Regions from separate parts of the Oribacterium sp. FC2011 genome, predicted to be linked through region 2. Evidence: predicted binding sites of a transcription regulator. Region 2 holds the regulator's gene; the other holds the start of a gene.

Region 1 (3,428 bases), on a different contig from region 2:
TATTGCGAATATTAAAAAGCCGGGAACCCGCTGATTACGGGCTCCCGGCTTTTTTATTGTCATTCCTTGGATTAAAGATTATTTATCACAATGAAACTCGTTCATCGGTCCTCTCATCATGGAGAACTTGTCCATAGGATAGTTCTTAAGGTTGTCCAGAATCTTACGGTCATCAGCCTGGTTAAGAAGATCCTGACGTGCCTTTCTTATCTCAAGCTCTGTCTTGTGCTTTGAAGGTCCGCCTACGCAGCCGCCTTCACAAACCATTCCCTCGATAAAGTCTTCCGGAAGCTTTCCGAGCTTCAGGAGCTGAAGGGCAGTTGTACATTCCTTTCCACCTGCTGCTGCACGAAGCTGGATTCCTGTTGCATCCTGATTACGCTCTCTCATGCACTCAAGAACAGCATTGGCAACTCCGCCTGAGCTTGCAAAGCTCTTGCCCCAGATTGAGGACTCCTGATAAGGATCAACAACAGGAACCATCTCAACATTCTTTGATCTCAGCATTGCCTGCATCTCACCGAAGGTAAGTACATAATCAGCATTATCCTTTATGCCCATTTCATGAGCCTCAGACTTCTTTGCGATGCATGGTCCGATAAATACGGTCTTGCATCCCGGATGTGTCACCTTGAGATATCTTGAGATAGCGCACATAGGTGATACTGTCTCTGACATATTCTCCTTAAACTGATCAGGATAATGCATTCTCAGCATATTGATAAATGCAGGGCAGCAGGAGGTTGTCATCTTCTTGCCTTCCTGACGTGCCTCATACCACTCCTCAGCCTCATATGCAGCAGTCATATCTCCGCCGAGACCAACCTCAACCATATCTGTGAAGCCAAGCTTCTTAAGTGCCTCTCTGATGGAACCCATGGTGATTTCCTTACCGAACTGTCCCTCGATAGCAGGAGCACACATTGCGTATATTTCTTTACCTTCCTTGATATCCTTTATGATGTCGAGAACATCAAGCTTGGATGCGATAGCTCCGAAAGGACAGCTGTGGATACACTGGCCGCATCTTATGCACTTCTTGTCATCGATCTTGCAAATGCCATTCTCATCATAGGTAATTGCATTAACAGGGCAAGGCTTACGGCATGGTCTCTCAAGGTGAGCGATAGCTCCGTAAGGGCAGGCATTGGCACACATTCCACACTCTTTACACTTGTTGGGATCGATATGTGCTCTCTGGTCACCCATAGTGATGGCGCCGAAACGACAGCTGTTCTGACATGCCTTTCCCAAGCATAAGCGACAGTTATCAGTTACTGTATAGGAAGAAAGCGGACACTCCTCGCAAGCCGGATCTATAACCTGGATAATGTTTGGATTAGGCTCGGTTGCGTAAGGATTGGCATCAAGATTCTCTGTGAGACGGATACGCCATCTCAGGATCTCCCTCTCTTTATAAACACAGCATCTCCATGTTGAGTGAGGCCCCGGTGAAATAGCCATGATAGTCTCATTCTCTGCTTCCCTGCCGAGTCTGTCCTCCCATGCGGCCCTTGCCAGTCTTTCGATGACTTCGTGTTTAAGCGCGATAGCACCCTTATCATTAGTTACCATTCGTACCCTCCTGTGTAGACATAAATATACTCATTAATCAAAACTATAATTAGTATAACATCCATGATACATTTAAACTATTATGGTGTTATAGAATTAACAATCTTTTTATTCTTTTGTTTTGTTCATGTTTTTTTGAAGATACTCTGATCTTAGTTTTGTACGACCTTTCGTACAGCTATGCCTGATATCTCAAATACCATGTCATTATTTATAAGAACATAAGGACCGTCATCCTTACCTATAAATATTCCCGCGTCCTTTGCCGCTGTTTTCAGAAGATCCTCAGTAACAACCGCTTTTATAAGTTCAGGAGTCCATATGCTGTCCTTTGCTTTTTCAAGAGCTTCCGCATCGGCATATTCCTTTCCGTCCACAAGTATAGGATACTGTACCTTAGAGGCAAATGACTTGAAATCATTATTTGCCACATCAAGGATCACTTCTCCAGCTGCAACTGCGGCATCGGGATTATTAATTGACATATCCATACTTTCCAAAGAAAGTGCATCTCCATCTTCATTGAAGAATACGCGGACACCATCACCTGGATTAACCTTTCCTCCGACCGCGCTTTTATCGGTTTCTTTGCTTACTGTAAACTCAACAGGACCTTCAACTGTCTGTACTATGGTTCCGTCTTCCTCCGAAGCTTCTATAACAACTCCACTAATGGCTCCGGCATTCTGAACATCATAGCTAAGGTCAGCCACAGTCTTAACACCGCTTTGAAGCTGCTTAACTTCATCACTTGAAACAGCTTCTTTGCTTTCTGCTTCCTCTGTTTCTCCCACAAGTTCAGTTCCTGCCGGTCTTATGGAGATAACATCTCCCGCACTGTCCAGTTCCACAGTAACATCCATTCCGACTTCCACGCCGCCCTGAAGCATGCTGGTATCTACACCATCCACGAGGCTTAATTCGTAGGTTTTTCCATCCTTATCCTCAAGAACCAGGGAATGCATTGCAGCATCTGATACTTTTCCTGTGATTTCTTTTAAATCATTGATTGCTTCCGTAGTTTCCGCTTCAGTGGCAGCCTCTGTTGCTGCCTCAGTAGCAGCAGTAGTTTCCACTGCCGTTGGTTTCTTTCCACAGGCAATACTTGTACCGAGAAGCAGCATGATGAGTCCTGCCGCAGAACCTCTCTTTACCATTTGTTTAATGTTTTCATTTGATATTATTCTTTTCATAATTTCCTCACTTTCAGGAACCTAAGCCCTTTTATATATTTTTCAAGAACTTATGACGTCTATCAGATTCACTAAGAAAACCTGATCCGGTCCCTCTTTTCGTTCAAATATAACATACATCATATTTTTATTTAATCCTATCTCTTTTTACATCCTACGATTTAATCATTGCTTTAAATGCTGACTTTTCTTAAACTTATAACAGTTAAAAATCATTCTCATCTATAGATGCATGTTTTTTACCGTTTATATCTGGCACACAGATGTCAAAATCGACTCTACACTTGGAACGGAATATATATGGAAACAAAAATGATGATCTATTCAGAATCCGGAACTTTTCTTGATACTGCAAGGATGTTGTCCGAAAGGCTCCGTGTTCCCTACACAATTGATAAATCAGAACTTGAGGCATTTATCTCTGAAGCCGGCACCGGAATCCCCTCAATTCCCGATGATGATTCGGAGAAATCCTCTAAAGAAAAACCTCTATATTTAAAGCTGGATGAAACAGGACTGTCCCTTACTGACGGAACTCTTTCTCTCCGGGGTGACTTTACTGCCAATGCTTCCAGATTAAAAAAGAGCAACCTGGAGCGGGAGCTTCTGGTAAAATGCGCAAAACTTAAGGATCTTGATCATACCCCTGTTATAATTGAT
Region 2 (3,428 bases):
ATAGTCATATTGCTTGTGATGCTTTTGTTTTTTGCCTTTACGGGTGCGAAAAAAGAGTATATCCTGGCGGTTCTGTTTTGTCTGATCGTGATACCAACGGTTATATATATTTTCATCTGGTTCACGGGTCTGACTAAAAAATAATATTTTTGATGCTTCGGTCACGAATCTCTCACAGCGGTTCAACCGCCCGGTCTTCGGATGCGAGTCTTTTACTTTTGCTGCTTAGTAAGTAAGAAATTAAGAAGAATTCGTGCAAGAGATCGGTATGTGTCAAAAAGGTGAGAAGCATCAGTAGTGTCCATATGGATACTATCCCTTTAGGAGGATTTTTATGGTTCGAGCAATCGTAGGTGCAAACTGGGGAGACGAAGGAAAAGGCAAGATTACTGACATGCTTGCAGAGTCTTCTGACATCGTTGTACGTTTTCAGGGCGGTGCAAATGCAGGTCATACCATCATTAACAACTATGGCCGTTTTTCTCTTCACCTTCTTCCAAGCGGTGTGTTCTATGATCACACAACTTCAGTACTTGGTAATGGCGTGGCATTAGACATTACAAAGTTCGTTTCCGAGCTTAAGTCAATAGTTGACGCAGGAGTTCCCACACCTAAGATACTTGTTTCTGATCGCGCACAGGTTATGATGCCCTATCATGTACTTTTTGACAGCCTTGAAGAGGCAAGACTTGCAGGAAAGAGCTACGGTTCCACAAAGTCCGGCATCGCTCCTTTCTTCTCTGACAAGTTTGCAAAGATCGGTCTTCAGGTAAATGAGCTTTTCGATGAAGAGGTTCTCACTGACAGACTTCATAAGGTTGTTGAGATGAAGAATGCTACACTCCGTGAGCTTTATCATGCACCTGAGCTTGTATATGAGGATCTTCTTGCAGAGATGCACAAGCAGAGAGACCTCATCGCACCTTATGTAACAGATACTTCAAAGTTCCTGAGAGAGGCTCTTAAGGCAGGTAAGACTGTTCTTCTGGAGGGTCAACTTGGAACCATGAAGGATCCGGATCACGGTATCTATCCGATGGTTACTTCAAGCTCAACACTTGCAGCTTACGGTGCAGTTGGTGCAGGTATTCCTCCATATGAGATTAAAGATATAATTGCTGTTACAAAGGCTTATTCTTCAGCGGTAGGTGCAGGTGACTTCGTTTCCGAGCTTTTCGGAGATGAGGCAGAGGAGCTTCGTAAGAGAGGCGGAGACAAGGGCGAGTACGGTGCAACTACAGGCCGTCCAAGAAGAGTAGGCTGGTATGATGCAGTTGCTTCAAAGTACGGCTGTCAGCTCCAGAGCGCAACCGAGGCTGTCCTTACTGTACTTGATGTACTTGGCTATCTTAAGGAGCTTAAGGTTTGTACAGGTTATGAGATAGACGGAAAGGTGACTACAGATTTCCCTGTAACACCGCTCCTTCATAAGGCAAAGCCTGTTTATGAAACGCTTCCGGGATGGAACTGTGATATCCGCGGTATCACTGATTATGAGGATCTTCCTAAGGAGTGCAAGGACTATATCGATTTCATCGAGAAGCAGATTGAAACACCGATCACCATGGTTTCCAACGGTCCTGAAAGACACGCAATACTTAAGAGAACACCGAAGATCTAAAACAGAGAAAGCTTCCTGGTGGATATATTTATAGTATGATAATACGAGACTGATCGGATATGATGTCCGATCAGTCTTTTTATATCTGCCCGGGATTATAATTGTGAGAGTCATAAGGCTTTGTGCGGATCAAAAGAATTCGTATGGTTTCTATGGCTTGTTAAGAATTCTACAACTTCTTTTTGACATAATATTAACAAAAATGTATAATATTTTTCAAAGGGTCTAAAGGGAAATAGGTGATTATTACTTGTTCGAAAGACCACATTGACAATAAAAATCTTTAAGTAATTATTGAGGGTTATTATGGCTAAAAAAGATATTTCACAGGCAGTCATCCAGAGACTTCCGAGGTATTATCGTTATCTTGAGGATCTTATGGATCAGGGCATTGAGCGTATTTCTTCAAGTGAGCTCAGTAAGCGTATGAAGCTCACTGCTTCTCAGATCAGACAGGATCTGAACAACTTTGGAGGTTTCGGACAGCAGGGTTATGGATATAACATCAAGAATCTCCATGATGAGATAGCCAAGATTTTAAACATTGACAATGAACATGAAATGATCATTGTCGGTGCCGGACATCTCGGACAGGCTCTTGCCAACTATACAAATTTCCGTAAGAGAGGATTTATCGTTAAGGCCATTTTCGATAAGGATCCAAGCATTATCGGCAATATGGTAGGAGAGATTCAGATCCAGTCCATGGACAAGCTTGAAAGTGTCATCAGAGAGAATGATATAAAAATGGCTGCAGTTTGTATCCCTAAGGGCCCGGCGATAAAAGTAGTTGAGCAGCTTATAGATGCAGGAATTGTGGGAATATGGAATTTTGCCCATGTAGACCTTGATGTTCCTGATAATATTGTTATTGAGAATGTTCATCTTTCAGAGTCACTTATGAGACTCAGCTATCGTATGGGCGAGGCTCTTGAAGATTAAACGATTGATAGGATTCAGTTATGATCATAGGAATCGGAACTGATCTTATCGAGATCAGTCGTATAAAAAATACAAGAAGAAACAAAACTGTAGAACGTATTTTTTCCGAAGACGAGCGTCGGCAGGCATCTGACAAAGATTCGATGCTTGCCGGCGATTTTGCATGTAAGGAATGTATAGTCAAGTGCTTCGGTACAGGGTTTACTGCGGGAATCAGGCCTTCTGAGATTGAAATCCTAAGGGATGAAAAAGGAAAACCCTATGCTGTTCTACACGGTAATGCACAAAAGAAATTCGAAGAGCTTGGCGGAAAAACCATACATTTATCTATAACCGACACAAAAGATCTGGTGTCGGCATTTGCAGTAATGGAAGGGTGAGACATCCTGTATAGTATATTCATATCTTTCATTTACACTAAACAATTTTGTTGAAGTCATGACCCTTTTGGGTCAGAATCATTGACTGCCAAAGTACGAATCTGCTGGATTTAAGTACGTGGTATGGGTCAAAAAGGAGAGACCATGCAGATAGTGACAGATGCTTCAAAGTTTTATGCCTATATTCCGAAAAGACTTGAGGACAGTCACAAAGGCACCTATGGGAAAGTTCTTATAGTTGCAGGAAGCAAAGGGATGAGCGGAGCAGCCTATCTTTCGGCTTTGGCTGCTTACCGGACCGGAGCCGGACTTGTCAAGTTTCTCACACATAAGGATAATCGTCTGATCCTTCAGACACTGCTGCCGGAAGCCATTTTCGAAGGCTATGATGAGGAAACGGATCTTCAGGAAATATCTGAGAGGAATGCAGTCTGGGCGGATGTTATGGTGCTGGGACCCGGTATGGGAACGACCGATCTCAGCAA

The links. The regulator Rex, encoded in region 2, represses fermentation and respiration genes when NADH is low (regulators of the CRP and FNR family bind a similar motif). The targets are predictions, from matches to a motif close to ATTGTTAANTANTTAACAAT.
Region 1: the regulator Rex is predicted to act here: its motif matches at 1,660-1,679, upstream of T357_RS0117185 (4Fe-4S dicluster domain-containing protein).

Annotation. Positions count from the first base shown of each region.
Region 1 covers NZ_JNJM01000034.1:21,885-25,312, forward strand. Annotated here, with positions in the region: gene T357_RS0117185 (4Fe-4S dicluster domain-containing protein) at 79-1,575, opposite strand; gene T357_RS0117190 (protease-associated domain-containing protein) at 1,728-2,768, opposite strand; gene T357_RS0117195 (class I SAM-dependent methyltransferase) at 3,069-3,428, shown strand, end outside.
Region 2 covers NZ_JNJM01000001.1:29,064-32,491, reverse strand. Annotated here, with positions in the region: gene T357_RS0100140 (adenylosuccinate synthase) at 335-1,621, shown strand; gene T357_RS0100135 (redox-sensing transcriptional repressor Rex) at 1,928-2,563, shown strand; gene acpS (holo-ACP synthase) at 2,584-2,943, shown strand; gene T357_RS0100125 (NAD(P)H-hydrate dehydratase) at 3,088-3,428, shown strand, end outside.